3 regions of the Sporosarcina sp. QA0331 genome follow, and region 3 is predicted to be linked to each of the others. Evidence: riboswitches for the same ligand, from Rfam matches in the RefSeq annotation. Region 3 holds a riboswitch; each other region holds the start of a gene.
The links. A riboswitch is a leader RNA that binds a small molecule or an ion and turns the genes downstream of it on or off. The one in region 3 is predicted to bind S-adenosylmethionine.
Positions count from the first base shown of each region.

Region 1 (6,324 bases), 870 kb from region 3:
GTTCATAGTACTCATCCAGCTTTTTCTGCAACGCATTAATTTTCGCCGTCTTAGATTCGTAATCACTCCAGTCGGTTTCCATAGCTATATTCTTTTCCAAACGTTCTATTTGAAGTTCCAAAGAAGCGATTTCCTCTTCTATGTTTGTTTCCTTACTCGACCTCGGCTTCTTGTTAACCGGTGTTTGCTTTGGAGATTCCGCGACTTTCGTCTGCTGCAATTCAACCCATTTCTGCCGAGCCCAGTCGAAAGGACCTTCAAACATCGTCATCATTCCGTCTTCAAGCCACGCCGTGCGGGAAAATAATTTATTCAAGAAATATCGGTCATGTGAAACGGCGAGAAGCGTTCCTGGAAAATCTTCCAATGCATCTTCGAGCACTTCCCGTGATTCGATGTCCAAATGATTTGTCGGTTCGTCCAATACGAGGAAGTTCACATCTTGATGCATGAGCTGGGCAAGCCGCAATCGCGTACGTTCGCCACCGCTTAAATCACCAATCCTTTTAAATACATCCGGTCCGTAAAACATGAACTTCGCAAGTATATGCCGTGCTTCGCCTTCCTCAACGCCAATATCTTTACGGAATACGTCAATCAGACGGGCTTTAGGTTCATTGATCGCGAAGTGTTGCGACAAGAATCCCACTTTTACACTGGCCCCCAATTTGCAAACCCCTTCGTCGGGGGCAAGCTCGGCTAGAAGCATTTTCAGTACAGTCGTTTTCCCGCTTCCATTCCGTCCAACAATCGCCGCCCGGTCCTTCCAAAGAACCTGTAGATTGGCGCCGCGCAATAATTCATTTGTACCGAATGATTTTACAGCTTCTTGCATGATGACGACTTCCTTGCCGCTTCTCGGCGCAGCCTCAAAGGACAATGCCATTTTTCGAGGATCAATTAACGGCTTCCGCAGCTTCTCCATTCGTTCAAGCGCCCGCTCCATATTTCTCGCTTGCCGATGCAAACCCGCATTCGGCGGATTCGCTTCGTTCGCCCATATACGAAGCCGCTTGATTGCCTCTTTCATTTTCTTGATCTTCTTCTGTTGCTCCTCATAGTCCTGGAATTCGCGCAGGAGCCGCTCTTCTTTTTCTTTGACGAATGAACTGTAATTGCCGTAGTACAGATGAAGCTCTCCGTCTTCCAGATCCGCTATCTTTGTCACGACGTTATCAAGGAAATAACGGTCATGTGAAATGATGACGACTGTCCCTGCATATTCCGTTAAATATGCCTCCAGCCATTCGACCGCGAATAGATCCAAATGGTTCGTAGGTTCATCTAATAGAAGTAAATCCGGCTCTGTGAGCAGTAGCTTCCCTAACATGATTTTCGTCTGTTCCCCGCCGCTCATCTGGCTGAAATCCTGCTCGACGAACGCACGTAATTGTAGACCGTTAATAATCTTTTCGATTTCCGAATCCATCGCGTACCCGTCGCGACGGACAAACTCATCCTGCAATTGGCCGTATCGAAGAAGCAGCCGCTCCATGTCCGCCGTATCCGGATTCGATAATTCCATTTCCATTTCGGATAGCTGCTGTTGAATGGTTCTTAATTCCGCAAATGCGCTTTGAAGCACTTCATATCCGGTCATCGGCTGTTCGAATGAAGGGATTTGCGATAAATATCCGATTTTGGAACCTTTCTTAAAATGGATGCGCCCAGCATCCGGCCGTTCGACATCCGCAATGAGCTTGAATAACGTCGTTTTCCCGCTTCCGTTTCGTCCGACGACACCTAGTTTGTCACCTGTTTTAATGTCCAATGAAAGATTTTCAAAAATGGTGTTGCCACCTAACATTTTGCTTACTTGTTGTATTGTACAGATCATAATTTTCCGCTTCCTCTCTGATTTCACAGCAAGGAAAGCACAAAAAAAGACTGCGTCTAGGCAGCCTCAGACTGTTGACAAGCGCTCGCATTCTTCGTTGCTTGGATTCGTTGTAAGCTCATGAACTAAAGTTCTATTCGCTTCCGCCTCATCCTGCGCGCCTCGACTGACAAGCGCTTTCAATCAGTCTGAGGAACGCACCAAAGAATAATGAGATTGTCTACAATATTAGACTGCCACTGAGCAATCCCTTCCTACTTCAATAGTAAGAAATGATGTGCTAAACAGCTGTGTGATTACTGAAATTGTCTAAAAAAGGGCATACGTATCCCGTTGACGGTAATTTCATGAGTAATCGCACATGAAGTGGCTAAATATTCCAGTAAACTTTCACGTGCATACACAGTGTCCAACATCATTCCTCACCTCCGTCCGATTTATAGTAAGAATAGTTTAGCATGAATGTTTCGTTTTCACAATTGAATTTTTCTACATTTCAGGATTCGCGACAACGCCCATGAACAAAACAACTCCTGTTTCATCATCGGTAATCGCAAAGAAAAACGGTCGGTTCACATCCATGACGAATGGGTCGTCTACAGGCGCAGAAGTAGTGTCCACTTGAATACCTGTCACAGCAGCTGCTTCGGTTCCTTCTTCATTCACATCGATATATGTTTTTTGTTTAACTTTGCTAATGAACAGCGAAGCATCACCTTCAACCATCTTGCTAAAATCTGCATTACCAGAGAATGCGCTTACCATGCCGAGGGCTTCCAGTGCATCATTTAGTTCCGTTTCATACGACATTTTGAACTTCGGAAGAAGAATCGTTCCACGCGTGCTATTCATCCCCGATTGAATTTCTTCCCATTTACCATTTGTTAAAGTACTTTGAAATACATCTAAACCAACGCCTTCATTCGGCAAGATGACTGTCATGCTCATTTCGCCATCCGCATACGGCAGTTGAATGGCTTGGAATTCACTGTTCGCCATGTACAATAACTTCTCCTGCAACTTCATGAAAGATACTTCTTTATCAGTTCCGTCATTGAGATAGAACGCTTTATCATTAGTCTCTTTTTTATCAAATGGATATGTCCAATCTCCTTTGAAATAAATGGCGTTCAACAGCATCGCAACTAGATTATCATCCAACGGTTCATCGACCATTTTGTCGATTTTGCCATTTGTCGCTTTTTTCACCCAGTCATTGATTTGTTTTGGCGAATCATTGCTCGTAATGTCAATTTCCATGATTTTCGCGTTGAAATAATCCTTTGATTGATTAGCAAATCCGTCTTGAAACTTATATTGGTCGTTTAGCCAAATGGAGTTGGCGACTTGAAGTTGAATGGCGTCGTTGTCTTTATTCAGCATCGTCATAAAGGAGGCATTTGCTTTATTCAGGTCTATCGGGTCTATCCCTTCCATTTGTAAAGCTTTCGAGATTTCTTCCTTCGTCACTCCGTCCGCGCCGTTATAAACCATCGCCAGCGCCATCATTAGACTCGTCGGAGAAATGAACAGATTACCGTCATCATCCGCTTCGATTTCTTTTAGTAACTTGAAGCCCAATTCGTTGTTCGGTTCAACGATTGTTTCATAATCCATTTCTCCAAATTCAACTCCTTCAGCAATTTGAAGACTGCTTTGATTAGTACTTGTTCCACAGCCCGTCATAGGCAGCAATAGGATCATTCCAATAAGTGAAGCGGTAAATTTCCTTTTCAAATGAATCACCGTCCTTGTAAACGTAGACTTCATCGGGATGGAAAAGGTTACAAGAAACATGCCTGCTTCTATATTTTCAAGCTAATTGATTTCCCTTTCTAATTTCTCCGTATATGTACTGATTTCTTCTTTGCCCGCTTTCTCGACAAAGAAATGATCGCCAATTGTGATTGTCGCTTTTCGGCATTTCCAAATGTCTTTCAAATTCGCTGGCCCTTTATATGTGACCGGAACAATCGGGACTCTTGCCAGACCAGCTATGGTGACGGCTCCGCGCTTTGCTGGGGCACCCTCTGCTGTCCTTGTTCCACTTGGAAATATCCCAACAATTTCTCCGGACTTCAGTAATTTTATAGGCTTTTTAATACTACTAGGTGACGGGTTTTCACGGTCAATTGGAAAAGCTTTAATGTTCGTTAAGAAAGCAGCAACTATTTTTATTCTAAAGAGTTCCTTCTTTGCCATGAAGTGAATCGGTCGAGGCAATGAAATACCGAGCGCGATAATTTCCAACCATCCTCGATGTGCACACGTAATTACGTATCCCCCATTTTCAGGTAGTTTGTGTATATTCTTTAATTCGATTTTGATAATGATGAAAAAGATGAACTTTGCCAATGCGGCTGTTAATTTATACATGTTGCCCTCCCGTTATCATCAACATTTAGTACCTGGTACTAATTATAAACTAACTACATTATTTTACAACTAACCAGGCACTTATCCCGCTTGTATGATCGAAAAAATCCACGTTTACCTTCAAAATTGACAGGTACTTTTTGCGGTTAAATGCAACAAATTTAATTGAATATAAACCGTCATCGTACCAAGAAGAACGGAACTTCATCCTTCCTCCACTTATAATAATTAGACTTATTTATATATTTAATCTTCAACAAAACTAATAAACTTAGTTGACATTATTTTTAATCGTGGTAAAGTTGTAAGCAATTCAAATTTCATACAAAATTTCTTATCAAGAGAGATTGAGGGACAGGCCCTATGACATCTCGGCAACGGTTTTTTTAAACTACGTGCCAATTCCTGCAAACAGTTTTCTGTTTGGAAGATAAGAAGAGAGAAGCTTTTTCATATTCTACAAATTTAGTAGAAACGCCTTCTTTTTTCATATCTTCTTATAGATATGGAAAAAGAAGGCGTTTTTATTTGGAGGGGATTTTATGATTACATTCGAAAATGTATCGAAAACATTTGTTGTCGGAAACAGGAAAGTCGAAGCAGTCAAAAAGGTGACATTTGACGTTGAGGAAGGCGATATTTTTGGCATTATCGGATTCAGCGGGGCCGGAAAGAGCACATTGATCCGACTTGTCAACGGCCTGGAACGTCCGACTGAAGGGAAAATTCTTATCAAAAAAACTCCCTTGCATGAACTGAAGCCTAAACAGCTTCGGGGAGTGCGCAGAAAGATCGGAATGGTATTTCAAAACTTCAATCTCTTTTCTTCCCGCACTGTGGAACAAAATGTCGAATACCCTTTGAAACTATCAAAGGTACCTAAAGCAGAACGGAACGCAAAAGTGAAACAACTTCTTCAATTCGTAGGTCTTGCGGATAAAGCGAAAAGTTATCCCGAGCAATTATCAGGAGGGCAAAAACAGCGTGTCGGCATTGCCCGCGCACTTGCAACAGACCCGGAAATTCTGCTATGCGACGAAGCGACGTCCGCACTTGACCCGAACACGACGCGTGATATTTTGAATCTATTGCAAAAAGTGAATCGGGAATTAGGGATTACAATCCTGCTGATCACACACGAAATGCAGGTTATCCAATCTGTCTGCAACCGTGTTGCCGTAATGGAGACGGGGATAGTTATTGAACAAGGCGAAGTGTTCGAAACATTTACCAATCCTCAGCATGCAACGACAAAAGAATTCATAGCCGCCACTGAACAAAGCTTGCCCTCCCCTCAACTGCTTAATGAATGGCGGGCAAAAGGCGGAACCACTTTGTACCGCATCATTTTCAAAGGGGAACGGGCAAGCGACCCTATTTTATCAACAGTTACTCGAAAGCATCAAATTGATTTCAATATCATTTACGGTTCTATCCGGGAACTGCAGCAACAGTTTTTTGGCAATCTAGTCGTTTCATTCGAAGGAAAAAATGATGCAGTGACAGCTTGTATCCAGGAATTGAAAGATATCGTGGACATTGAGGAGGTGAATACAAATGAAAGTTAATTGGGAGACGTTTTGGATTCGTATTGTAGAGGCGACCGGTGAAACGATTACGATGGTTTTAGGAACTTTGGTTTTTAGTTCAATTATCGGGATGGCATTAGGCATTCTTCTGTTTACCACAAGAGAAGGAAATATACTTGAAAATCGGTTCATTTCAGGTTTACTAAATTTCTTTATTAACATCATTCGTCCGATTCCTTTCATCATTTTGCTTTTCGTTCTTTCACCTGTTACACGCGAAGTGATTGGAACGACGATCGGGACGGCGGCTGCCATTTTCCCAATGACGATTGCTGCATCGTTCGTTGTCGCAAGAGTCGTCGAAAACAACTTGATCAGTATCGATCCGGGTGTCATCGAAGCTGCTGAAGCAATGGGAGCAAGTCCGCGCCAAATCATTTTCACAGTATTGATCCCTGAAGCGCTTGGACCACTCATCCTTGGATTGACTTTCGTTACGGTCGGTTTGATCGACTTTTCAGCTGTTGCAGGGACAGTTGGCGGTGGCGGATTGGGCCACGTTGCGATGACGCATGGCTACCA
Region 1 covers NZ_CM147850.1:336,238-342,561, reverse strand. The annotation lists gene abc-f (ribosomal protection-like ABC-F family protein) at 1-1,837, opposite strand, end outside; gene AC0L13_RS01755 (RAxF-45 family protein) at 2,134-2,253, opposite strand; gene AC0L13_RS01750 (serpin family protein) at 2,327-3,574, opposite strand; gene AC0L13_RS01745 (lysophospholipid acyltransferase family protein) at 3,656-4,213, opposite strand; SAM riboswitch class I at 4,545-4,650, shown strand; gene AC0L13_RS01740 (methionine ABC transporter ATP-binding protein) at 4,756-5,781, shown strand; gene AC0L13_RS01735 (methionine ABC transporter permease) at 5,771-6,324, shown strand, end outside.
Region 1: linked by a shared signal. The riboswitch ahead of AC0L13_RS01740 (methionine ABC transporter ATP-binding protein) and the one ahead of metA (homoserine O-acetyltransferase MetA) in region 3 are both predicted to bind S-adenosylmethionine.

Region 2 (6,324 bases), 1.1 Mb from region 3:
AGGGGATAACATTCAATACTTGAATGTCCCATATTTCGATCTATTGGACGGTGTAGAAGAAATTCTTCCACAAATCCCGACCGATCAAGATATTATCGTCATCTGTGCAAAGGAAGGCTCTTCAGTTTTCGTCGCGGAAATGCTTGCTGAAGAGGGACGTGATGTTTCCTATTTACAAGGAGGCATGAAGGCGTGGAGCGAGCATTTGGAGCCGGTGAAAATAGGTGACTTGAAGGATGGCGGCTCGATTTATCAATTCGTGCGCATCGGAAAAGGTTGCCTTTCTTACATGATCATGTCAAACGGTGAAGCGGTCATTGTAGATGCGACAAGAATGACGGATGTCTTCCTTGATTTCGCGAAACAATTGGACGTGAAAATTACGAACGTACTCGATACACATTTGCACGCTGATCATATTTCCGGCGGGCGTAAAATTGCCGAAGCCGTGAATGGAACATACTGGCTCCCGCCGAAAGACGCGAAAGAAGTAACGTTTGCATACGAACCGTTAGAAGATGGCCGTGTCATAACTGTAGGGACATCGAAAATCGATATTCAGGCGCTCTATTCACCGGGCCATACAATCGGCTCCACTTCGTTTATTGTCGATGACGCTTATTTATTGACAGGAGACATTTTATTCATTGATTCAATCGGGAGACCTGACCTTGCGGGATTGGCGGAAGATTGGGTCGGTGATTTGCGGGAGACTTTGTATAGCCGCTACCGCGAGTTAGCGAAGGATCTTCTCGTTCTTCCGGCGCACTTCATGATTATCGAAGAATTGAATGACGACGGAAGTGTCTCCGAAAAGTTAGGGAAGCTATTTGAGGTTAACCACGGTTTGAATATTAAGGATGAACAGGAATTCAGGCAATTGGTGACGGGAAACTTGCCTCCTCAACCGAACGCATACCAAGAAATCCGTCAAATGAACATGGGTAAAATTGCGCCAAATGAGGAAACACAGCGTGAAATGGAAATTGGACCGAACCGTTGCGCGGTACGGTGACAAATTAATTATAAGGAGAAGATGACCAAATGGACGTAAAAAAAGTATTAGACGCAAAAGGGTTGGCATGCCCAATGCCGGTTGTACGAACAAGAAAGGCAATTAAGGAATTGGAAGTAGGAGAAATTATAGAAATTCAAGCGACTGACAAAGGTTCGGTTGCTGATTTGACAGCATGGGCAAAATCAAGCGGCCATGAAATGATTGACCAAAAAGAAGAAGCAGGCGTCTTCATGTTCTGGATTAAGAAAGCTGAATAAAGGGTGGGGGTATCTAAACAGATACCCTTTTCCTAATTAAGGAGAGTGATTTTATGGATTTGACATTTCTCGTTACCATTTTTCTCATTGGATTTATAGGGTCCTTCGTTTCCGGCATGGTCGGAATCGGTGGATCAATTATCAAATATCCGATGCTATTATACATTCCGCCATTGCTCGGAATTGCCGCATTCTCTGCACACGAAGTGTCAGGAATCAGTGCAATCCAAGTGTTCTTCGCGACAATATCCGGAGTGTGGGCGTACCGGAAAGGCGGATATCTTAACAAGACATTGATCATTTATATGGGAAGTGCGATTTTAGTCGGAAGCTTTATCGGAGGGTATGGTTCCAATTTGATATCAGAAGGAAGCATCAATCTCGTGTATGGCATTTTGGCAACGATTGCGGCCGTCATGATGTTCATTCCGAAAAAAGGACTGGATGATATTCCGGCGGATCAAGTCGTTTTCAATAAATGGCTTGCAGCCGTACTTGCTTTCATCGTCGGCATTGCTGCTGGGATTGTCGGAGCTGCAGGTGCTTTTATTCTAGTTCCGATCATGCTCGTCGTTTTGAAAATCCCGACACGCATGACAATTGCAACGTCACTTGCTATCACATTCATCTCATCGATCGGTTCGACGGTAGGGAAGATCGTGACTGACCAAGTTCTTTACGGACCAGCCGCCATCATGATTGTAGCGAGTATCCTTGCTGCTCCACTAGGGGCAAAGGCGGGACAGAAGATGAATACGAAAATATTGCAGGGTATATTGGCGGTGTTGATTTTAGGGACGGCTGTGAAGATTTGGTTGGATTTTTGATAAGGATAGCATAAGAAAAAACAGAAGCCTCATTCCGAGTGCTTCTGTTTTTTCTTGAATGATGCACGAATCCGTGGTTCAGTCCCTTTTCGAATTCGCTTGAAGTTTTCGATATGCTTCCAGATCGCCATTAAGGAAAGCAACACGGCAATCAGTATCGGCCAATAACCATCGAGCCAAACGGCCATGACGAAGAGAGTAATATAGAGCATGAAGACGCCGATGACAAGAATGTCGGTGAGAAGGGCAACCAGTATGAATAAAGCAAGCCCGGCAAGCCCGAATCGCCAATCGATGGCGAAAAGTACACCGATTACGGTAGCCGTTCCTTTACCACCGTTGAACTTCATATAGAACGGAAAATTATGGCCGAATATAACGGCTGCGCCGACAACAAATAATAACAATATGATAGATTCTACAGGCAGTCCGAAATGTCCTGCTAGCAATCTTACCGCAATGACCGCGAGAACGCCTTTGCCGATATCAATTAATGCAACAAGAGCGCCATACCGTTTCCCGAGAACAATCATCGCATTCGACGCCCCAGCATTTTTCACACCAGTCTCTTTTAAATTAACCCCAGAAATCCAATGTGCAACTGTCGAACCGTGCAAGCAGCCGACTAAATAACCACAAATGACTATGCCCAAAATCCATAACGTCATATAAATCCTCCAAAATTAATATATTCATATGCACCAACGTCCAAAGCCTGTTGAATCGCGTCCAAAGCAAGTAGCTGCACGTCCAAAGAAGGCCCTCCCGCGTCCAAAGTGAGTGTCTGCGCGTCCAAAGAGGGTGCTTCCGTGTCCAAAGCAAGTGTCCACGCGACCAAAGAGGCAGGTTCCACGTCCGATGCAAGCACACCTGCGCCGTCAGTCCAATTACTAAAACTATTATAACATCAGAGATAAAGCGGAAGTTTCAGAAAAAAATAAATTCACCTCTTGACTTTTCAAAAAGAGTCTCCTATACTGTTCAACAAGATGAAAAACTGAATACCCAAACTCTTATCAAGAGCGGCGGAGGGACTAGGCCCTGCGATGCCCGGCAACCGGCAAGTGACGAACTTGCAAAGGTGCTACTTCCTACAGATTCGTGCAAACGGTCTGAAAGATAAGAGGAGGAATAAGCGAAAGCGTAACCCTTCTCTTAGCGAAAGGGGTTATTTTTTTTATTCCAAAAACCCCCAACGCCTCCGCATTGCCTTTTCATCTTAAAAAAATCCACTGGAGGTAATAAAAATGACAAACCAACTTCAACCAGAAACTCTTCTTTTACACGGAGGCCAAAAGCCGGATCCTATTACAGGTTCACGCGCTGTGCCGATCCACCGTACTACTGCATTTGTTTTCCGCGATACTGAACATGCCCAAAACTTATTCGGCTTGCAAGAAGCAGGCAATATTTACACAAGAATCACGAATCCGACTGTTGCTGTCTTTGAAGAAAGAGTTGCACTTTTAGAAGGTGGAACAGCCGCTGTCGCTCTTTCTTCCGGTATGGCCGCTATCGCCTTTTCCATTTTGAACATTGCTGGAGTTGGGGACGAGATCGTCGCGGCGGGCAACCTATACGGTGGAACGTATAATCTATTCGCCGTCACGCTTCCTCGCTACGGCATCAATGTAAAATTCGTCGATGCAGAAAACCCTGAAAACTTCCGTGCTGCAATCACGGACAAAACAAAAGCGATATTCGCTGAAACAATCGGGAACCCGAGCCTTCAAGTGCTCGATATCGAAGCGGTCGCAAACATTGCGCATGAGAATGAAATCCCGTTCATCATCGATAACACATTTGCATCCCCATACGGATCGAATCCAATCGAGTTCGGGGCGGACGTTGTCATTCATTCCGCGACGAAATGGATCGGCGGCCATGGAACAACAATCGGCGGCGTCGTTGTAGACGCGGGGAAATTCGACTGGACGAGAGGGAAATTCCCTGGCTTTACAGAGCCTGATACAACGTACAACGGACTTCGATACGGTATTGACACTGCGGCAGCTGCATTTGCGACAAAGCTTCGCGTCCAATTACTGCGCGACTTCGGGCCTTGCCTAGATCCGGATAGTGCTTTCAACTTCCTACAAGGGCTAGAGACGCTTCATTTGCGTGTTACTCGTCATAACGAAAATGCCGTTAAAGTGGCTGAGTTCCTAAAATCGCATCCATCTGTAGAGTGGGTAACATACGCAGGATTGGAAGACCATCCGACGTATGAAAATGCTAAGAAATACTTGAAAAATGGCTTCGGCTCCATCATCGTCTTCGGTATTAAAGGTGGACGTGAAGCAGGACGCAAAGTGATCGACAATATTACGTTGTGGTCACACGTAGCGAATGTAGGGGATGCAAAATCACTTATCATCCATCCTGCATCGACGACACATCAGCAATTGTCTGCTGAGGACTTGAAAAAGACGGGAACGCCAGAAGAATTGATCCGTCTGTCTGTCGGACTTGAGTCTACGGAAGATACGATTGCAGACTTGCAGCAGGCGATTGAGAAAGCTGCGCCTGTCGAAGTCCGATAATAGAGCGACTTTGATTTAAAATGACAAAGCAAAGTTAGGAAGGAAGGGTGGTATAATGCCGTCAATTAAAGTGGCCATACTCGGTTTTGGTACGGTCGGTGAAGGTGTGTATAGAATCCTGCAGGAGAAGCGGGAGGAGATTAAAGAGAGCACTGGTTTCACAGTTGATGTCGTATCCATCCTTGTGAAAGACAAGGCGAAAAGACGCAAGCCGATTCAAGGAGCGAAATTCACCGACGACATTCAGGAAATATGGAATAATCCCGAAATCGATGTTATCTTCGAAGCAATTGTCGGGGAAGAGCCTGCCTATACGTTTTTGTCGGAAGCGATTGAGAAGGGCTGCCACATTATTACTGCGAATAAAAAGATGTTCGCTAAACACGGACCTGCATTACTGAAGCATGCAGAATTCCGCAATGTGCAAGTCGGATTCGAAGCGACAACAGCTGGCGGCGTCCCGATTATCCGGACAGTGACAAATCTTATTGCAGGCGACCGTATCAAACGGATTCAAGGTATTTTAAACGGGACGTCAAATTTCATTTTGACAAAAATGCGTAAAGAAGGTTCTTCGTTCAAAGCAGCTCTCTTGCATGCCCAGAAAAACGGGTACGCGGAAGCGGATCCTGCGGATGACGTGGACGGTACGGACGCTTTCCGCAAGCTGATGATTTTAAGTTCGCTCGCTTTCGGCAGGCAGCCCGATTGGGATGACGTACCGGTTATCGGAATTGATCATTTGGAGTCAATCGATATTATCGATGCATCCAAAGGTGATCTTCGCTATCGCCACGTAGCTGATATTTGGAAGGACAAAAAAGGAAAGCTGCAAGCGACGGTAGGACCGGTTTTGATCGGGGCGGATCATCCGCTGTACAGCATAGACGGTGTCGACAATGCAATCATTGTAGATACCGAGTATTTAGGACCGTTAACTTTGGTAGGACCCGGCGCTGGCATGTATCCAACAGGAAGTGCAATGATTGCCGATTTATTGCATATTATTCGTCAACACGAATCAGTTCTAGTGCCGAACTAAAAAAGTGGAGGAGGAATCTTAGATTCCACCCTCCACTTTTTTGTTTTCATTATACGCTGTCTTTCACTTTCTGTTTTCTTGGTCGCTCACTCTTAGGCCGTTCACTTTGCAATGCTTTGATCAGAGAAACGATCATTAGCAAAATGATGAAGGAGAACGGCAAGGCGGCAATGATGATCGTGTTTTGGAGCGCAGTCAATCCGTTTACGGATAATAGTATAATCGCAATGGCTGACTGGATGACACCCCAAATAATCTTCACGTTATTCGGCGGGGTCAATGAACCATACGTGGACTGCATGCCTAATACGAACGTCGCTGAGTCCGCGGAAGTGATGAAAAACGATGCAATGAGAAGAACTGCGACTACAGAAATGAAGAATGACCATGGCATCGAATGGAACATTTCAAAAATCGTTAGTTCAGTATCTGTTTTCGCTAAGTCTGCAATCCCTTCACGTTGCATATTGATAGCGGTTGTCCCGAAAGCTGAAAACCAGAAAGCACTCAAAATGGTTGGTGCCAACATGACCACAACCATGAATTCCCTGATCGTTCTTCCTTTCGATACACGTGCGATAAACATGCTGACAAATGGTGCCCAAGAGATCCACCAAGCCCAATAGAAGATCGTCCA
Region 2 covers NZ_CM147850.1:156,235-162,558, forward strand. The annotation lists gene AC0L13_RS00840 (MBL fold metallo-hydrolase) at 1-1,015, shown strand, start outside; gene AC0L13_RS00845 (sulfurtransferase TusA family protein) at 1,045-1,275, shown strand; gene AC0L13_RS00850 (sulfite exporter TauE/SafE family protein) at 1,329-2,102, shown strand; gene AC0L13_RS00855 (glycerol-3-phosphate acyltransferase) at 2,132-2,770, opposite strand; gene AC0L13_RS00860 (hypothetical protein) at 2,767-2,940, opposite strand; SAM riboswitch class I at 3,113-3,228, shown strand; gene AC0L13_RS00865 (O-acetylhomoserine aminocarboxypropyltransferase/cysteine synthase family protein) at 3,350-4,645, shown strand; gene AC0L13_RS00870 (homoserine dehydrogenase) at 4,701-5,687, shown strand; gene AC0L13_RS00875 (BCCT family transporter) at 5,737-6,324, opposite strand, start outside.
Region 2: linked by a shared signal. The riboswitch ahead of AC0L13_RS00865 (O-acetylhomoserine aminocarboxypropyltransferase/cysteine synthase family protein) and the one ahead of metA (homoserine O-acetyltransferase MetA) in region 3 are both predicted to bind S-adenosylmethionine.

Region 3 (6,324 bases):
CTTCTTTTTCTCACTGAACATAACACCCCTCCCCCTCGCAACTCTCCTTTTCATTAAGCATTAGTTCGTCTGGTGTATTGCCTACTTCAAGTACTCAATCTTCTCCAATATTTTTTCGGTAGTGTAGTTTAAGTCAGGCAATGTATCTAATGGAAAATAACCGATCTCCAAACCCTCTTCATCTTTTTCTAATGTTCCTGTTACATCGCCAGCTTTGAATATGACAGTTGCATTGTAAATCTCGTCTCCATGAGGAAATTTATAATAAAATTCCTTGCCTGAAGCTACGCCTATTATTTCTAATTGGTTTGCTATAAGCCCGGTTTCTTCATACAATTCTTTTTTAGCTGTCTCTTCAAAGCTATCCCCCAACTCCATACCTCCGCCAGGAATTCCCCAATCGAGTGTGTCTGACCGTAATTGCAGTAATAATTCATTTTCATTATTCATCACAGTTATTGCTGAACCGGGTGCAATAATCGGTTTCGTTCCAATAATACTTCTAAGCTCTTGGATATAGTTCATCGTCTTCTCCTTTGAATACAGATCCGTCATTAATTGTTCGAAAGTAAAAAAAATATACACTTTATCTAATTGTATTATATTGACATATAACTTACTAGTTACTTTGACATAATAAAAGAGGGAAGCAACTTATATTTCAAGTCGCTTCCCCCTTTCTACATTCACATATCAAGAGTTTATGATAAAGCTTTCAATCCGACAACACCGATAATAATGAGAAGCAGGCTCGCGATACGTCCTTTGCTTTTTGATTCACCGAAGAACAGCATATTGATAAGCACAGCGCCAGCTGTTCCGATGCCTATCCATACAGCATATGCTGTGCTTACTTGTAAATAATTAAAAGACATATAAAGAAACACGAACGCTGATCCAAAGCCGCCGCCGAATAGAATCGCGTTCAAGAACGTCTTTTGTTCGCTATATTTATTCAACCCGACAACGCCGACAAACTCGCTTATCGCTGCAACACTTACAAATAACCAACCCATCACTTCACAATTCCTTTCTTTTCATCCGCATTATCAGCAATTTTTAATCCGATAACTCCTATGACTAAGATCACAATGAAAAATAGTTTGCCTACTCCAAGCGTTTCGCCGAATAAGAAAACATCCATCAAAGCTGTTCCTACAGTTCCTACCGCTGCAAATATTGCATATACGGTGCCTGTAGGAAGGTTTTCACAAGCTTTTGCCAGGAATTGAAAATCGAAAACAATGAAAACAATGATCGGAACCCAATGCCACCATTCAGATGCAATGTTAAAACCAAATATCCAAACCAATTCAAAAAAACTAGTTAGCGCTACATAAATCCAAGATTTGTTCATATAAATAACTCCTGACTCAATGACTGACTGTCATTCATTTTAAATGATGACGAGTTGCCTAGTAATAATAACTTCCAGCCGATAACCATTTAGTCAATGGCAAGGGCATGTTTCAAAAAATTCTTCACTTCGTTCTTTTGGATGATCGCTTCGTGTTCTTTGTCTGTATCGTATAAATAAATTTGTTCAGCAGCAGATTCAACTAGGCCGATGACAAGTCTAGCTGTCCTGTCGGGATTAACGGAATTCCGGATTACTCCTTCGTCAATCGCTTGCTGGAGACCATCACTCACCCACTGGTAAAATGGGGCGTAAACCGTTTCCCAATTTTTCAGATGCTCCGTTGATGCCAATCCTGAGTATATGAGTGCTTGAATTTCATGGTATTCTTTACTCACTTCGAAAATTGCGTCGACGAGCTGCTCCATCTGTTTTGGAAATGATGCATCATCCGACACTCTGTCAATCACAATCTCCAATGTTTTTTCGACCATGACTTCAGCGATTGCTGGCATGAGTGACAACTTCGATGGGAAATATAAATAGAACGTTCCTTGCGCAATCCCTGCCACTTTCACGATATCGGATATCTTTGTCTTCTCGATGCCTTGCTCACGAAAAACTTCAATAGCCGCTTTTATGATTCTTTCTTTCTTATCCAATTGCCGTCCACCCTTCCACTGAATGACTGTCAGTCATTATACCATATATATAGAAATACTAACAGTCGGGGGCATGAAGACATTTTAGCCCCCGGTTTTTAAATACGATTATAGCTTGAATTATTTTTCTTCTGTTCGCTGATCGATATGGAGGCTTCCGTCTTTAAGGATTTCCGCATAATACACTTGTTCCACTTTACCGATTCCATTTTTCTTTAGTTGCTCATATACCCATTCTTCTGTTAGGCTCAGCTCGGTCAAGTTTTCTTTGATCAATTTCCCGTCCGAAATGATTTCTGTCGGGATATACTTTGGCTCTTGGCCAGGCGCTTTAACATCTTTGCGGGTAGCGGCTTCCTGGCTCGCTTTTTTCATGACACTTAATTGCCCGTTCGTTTCGAGAATGGCATAGTTCACGTCTGTGACCGTAAAAATACTTTGCTCGCGGAGCATCATATTCAGATCATTCAATGTGAGGCGGGCTTTCTTCATCCCTTGTTCACTTATTTTTCCTCTATGGATTATAATCGTAGGCTGATCATCGAATATGATTCTCGCTTTTTTCGATTTCATCGTTAATAAGTTCACGAATATCGTTAATAAAGCCCACCAAATCATCGCAACTGCCCCATTTAAAAAAGGGGTTTCTGATTGAGCAGATATCTCGGCAGCAATGGATCCTATTGTAATACCTGTAACGTAATGGAAAAATGTTAGCTGGGAAATCTGTTTTTTCCCCATCAATCTGGCGAGTATCATAAGAATGATAAAAGCAAAAGTTGTTCTAAAAAGCATTTCCCAAAAATCCATATTTTCAATTGCGTCTGAAATCATCTGTTCACACCTCCACTAGAGCTAGTGTGTGATTGAACTATTAAAATATACAGCATTAAAAAAGCAAAGCAGGAATCGCTAAAATCCCTGCTTTGCTTATAAATATTATTCCCATTCAAACGGTGTCGCTTGATACACGTAATAATTCAACCAGTTTGAGAAAAGAAGATGTGTATGGGAGCGCCATGTATTCAATGGCTGCTTTTTTGGATTGTCATCTGGGAAATAGTTTTCAGGAATTTCAATTTCGATCCCTTTTTTTAGATCCCTCTCATATTCTTCGCCGAGCGTGCATGCGTCATATTCCAAATGTCCCGTAATCATGATCTGTTTGCCGTCCTTTGAAAGGATGATGAATGCGCCGGCTTCTTCTGAAACTGCCAATAATTGAAGGTCTTGCTCTTGCTCGATCTCCTCGATTGACACTGACGTATACCGCGAATGGGGTGCATAGAACAGATCGTTAAAGCCACGTGCCAATTCGACAGTCGGATCGGTCAATTGATGACTATAAATGCCCGATAGCTTTTTTGGCAATTCAAATTTATCGATACCGTAATGATGATAAAGGGCAGCTTGTGCGCCCCAGCAAATATGTAGTGTCGAAGTGATATTTGTTTTGGACCAATCCATAATTTGTTTTAATTCATCCCAGTAAACGACATCCTCGAACGCAAGATGTTCAATCGGCGCTCCAGTTATGATCAATCCATCATAACGTCTATTTTTGATGTGTTCGAATGTTGTATAGAAAGAGTCCAAATGATTTTTGCTTACATTTTTTGATTCATACGTTGCGGTATTTAAAAACATAACATTCACTTGCAGCGGCGTATTGCCGAGCAGTCGAAGCAGCTGAAGCTCTGTTTTTTCTTTTTCTGGCATTAAATTCAAAATAAGAATATTTAACGGGCGGATATCCTGTGTTGTCGCCCGCCCTTCATCCATTACGAAAATCCTCTCTTCTTTCAACAACTCGCGTGCCGGTAAATGTTCAGGTATATTGATTGGCATTTCGTCTCCCCCTTATTATTCAAAAGCGCAGGGCGCCTGCCAATAGGCGACAGGCATAAGGCGAAGATGCGGCGTGGCGCTTTTTGCCACAAAGCAGCTTTGACTTATGACCCAAGCCTACGGCGCCCGAAGTCTAGACGTTAAAAAAACCCCGTTCCATAAGATAGGAACGAGGATTCGCTTAAAACTTCTCCGTTCTTATCTCTCAAGATTTAACATCTTGTTGGAGGTAGCACCTTCCTGCGGACGCAGAGGTTGCTGAAGCTTCATCGGGCCAAATCCCTCAGCTTCTCTTGATAAGAAATATTCAATTGAAACTATTATATCATCATTATCCGAATTGTATACTGATTTTTTATCATCGATGAATTTTCGCTTTTGAAAAACCAAGTCCTAATATTTCTGAAGCGTTCAAGAAAATGACAAATGACGACGGTTCCGCGGTTTGAAGCAATTTTTTCAAGTAGACGGCTTCTGACTGTTCCACGACGCAAAAGATCATTGTTTTCTCGTCATTCGAATATCCTCCCGTCGACTTCACTTTCGTCAAACCCCGGTCAATTTCATTTTGAATGACCGATTGGATTTTCTCTTCATTTTCCGTAATGATGAGAACGAGCTTTGTCGGTGAAGTTTGCAGTTGGACGAAATCGATTACTTTGCTCGTTACGTAAATCGACATAAGCGCGTATAATGCAAGTTCAAAATTGAATACGAAAGCGGATGTGACAACGACAATCCCATCAACAATCAATTGGGAAAACCCGCTTGAAATGCCCGTATACTTTTTCAGTAGTTGGGCAATTAAGGCAGTGCCTCCTGTCGATCCATTCCCCCTATACACTATCCCCAGTCCAATTCCGAGCATGATACCGCCGTAAATAGAACTAAGTAGCGGATTATCAACATTCAAATGGAGTCCGTGCGTCAAATAGATGACAAATGGTACGAAAAAAGTACCGACAATCGTCTTTGCACTGAATTCCTTTCCTGCAAGCAATAACCCGACAACGATAAGTGGGATATTAATAAGCCATTGGACGTATGCGGGATTGTATCCGAATAATTCATAGAGGATCGTACTGACACCAGAAATGCCGCCCGCCGCAATGCGCGATGGCAATAAAAATATATTGAACGAAAGACCGACCAAAGTCGCTCCGATAATGATTTGGACATAGTCGAAAACAACCGACTTTCTCTGGATGAATGACATAATTGTTCTCCTTTCTTAAAAGACTTAACTATTCTATCAGAAAAAACGTTGTTCAGAAACGTTTTAAAGCATAGATAAGAGGAATAGAGAGAATAGGAGACTAGAAGAGAGTATATTCATTTTTTTGTATTTTTCTAATTAACTGGTATAATTGTAGACAAAAGTACACAAAAACATAATGTCAGGGAGGATACTATGCGAAGTTTAGGTATTGTCAGGAAAGTCGACCATCTTGGCCGGATTGTAATCCCAAAAGAATTAAGAAATACATTGAAGCTCGAAAAAGGTGCACCAATGGAAATCTTTGTTGACGATGATATGATCATTCTTCGAAAATATGTGGTGGATGCGGCGTGCATCGTAACCGGAGAAATCACCCCCGAAAACACAAAACTTTCAAATGGCATGTATATAAGTCCTAAAGGTGCGGAAATCCTGAAAAAAGAAATCGAAGCAAATAAAACTTGGGATTGACTATTTCCGAATGAAGGGGCAACGGTTAAGACCGTGTCCCTTTTGTTGCGAGAAAAATGATCTGATATTTGAAAACGGAGGAAGCTAAATGAAGATTATTGCACATAGGGGCGCATCCGGAAACTATCCGGAAAACACGATTGCCGCCTTCAAGGAGGCAGCTCGTCTCCCTGTTTTTGGAGTTGAATTCGATGTACATATGACAAAGGATGGTGAACTCGTCGTCATCCACGATGAAACAATCGACCGGACTTCAAATGGAACAGGCTATGTGAAAGATATGTCCTTGATAGAATTGAAAACATATGACTTCGGCAGCTGGTTTGCACCCGAATTCCAAGGTGAAAAAATCCCAACCTTGAAGGAAGTCCTCGATGTATTCGATTCGACGGATCATAAACTGAACATCGAGTTGAAATCAGATATTTTCCCATACGGAGGAATGGTCGAAAAAGTGCTTGAATTAATTGCGGAAAGGCAACTGGAATCCCACGTTATCATTTCATCTTTTGACCACACTGCCATCCAGCTCGTCAAGCAACTCAATCCTCAAATCGAGACAGCTGCATTATTCATGGAAGTACTCGTCCACCCGTTGGACTATCTACAAAAAATACCGGCGGATGCCCTTCACATCCTCTTCCCTGCCGCAGTCCGCCCATCCATCACCGAAGTCATAAAAAGCGGCATGCCAGTCAGAACATTCACAGTCAACGACGAAACATACGCAACAATCCTAAAACAAGCCGGAGTCCAATCCATCTTCA
Region 3 covers NZ_CM147850.1:1,206,765-1,213,088, reverse strand. The annotation lists gene AC0L13_RS05790 (hypothetical protein) at 1-21, opposite strand, end outside; gene AC0L13_RS05785 (NUDIX hydrolase) at 82-525, opposite strand; gene AC0L13_RS05780 (DMT family transporter) at 702-1,016, opposite strand; gene AC0L13_RS05775 (DMT family transporter) at 1,016-1,357, opposite strand; gene AC0L13_RS05770 (TetR/AcrR family transcriptional regulator) at 1,447-2,019, opposite strand; gene AC0L13_RS05765 (YetF domain-containing protein) at 2,140-2,853, opposite strand; gene metA (homoserine O-acetyltransferase MetA) at 2,959-3,867, opposite strand; SAM riboswitch class I at 4,063-4,170, opposite strand; gene AC0L13_RS05755 (YitT family protein) at 4,226-5,083, opposite strand; gene AC0L13_RS05750 (AbrB/MazE/SpoVT family DNA-binding domain-containing protein) at 5,279-5,557, shown strand; gene AC0L13_RS05745 (glycerophosphodiester phosphodiesterase) at 5,646-6,324, shown strand, end outside.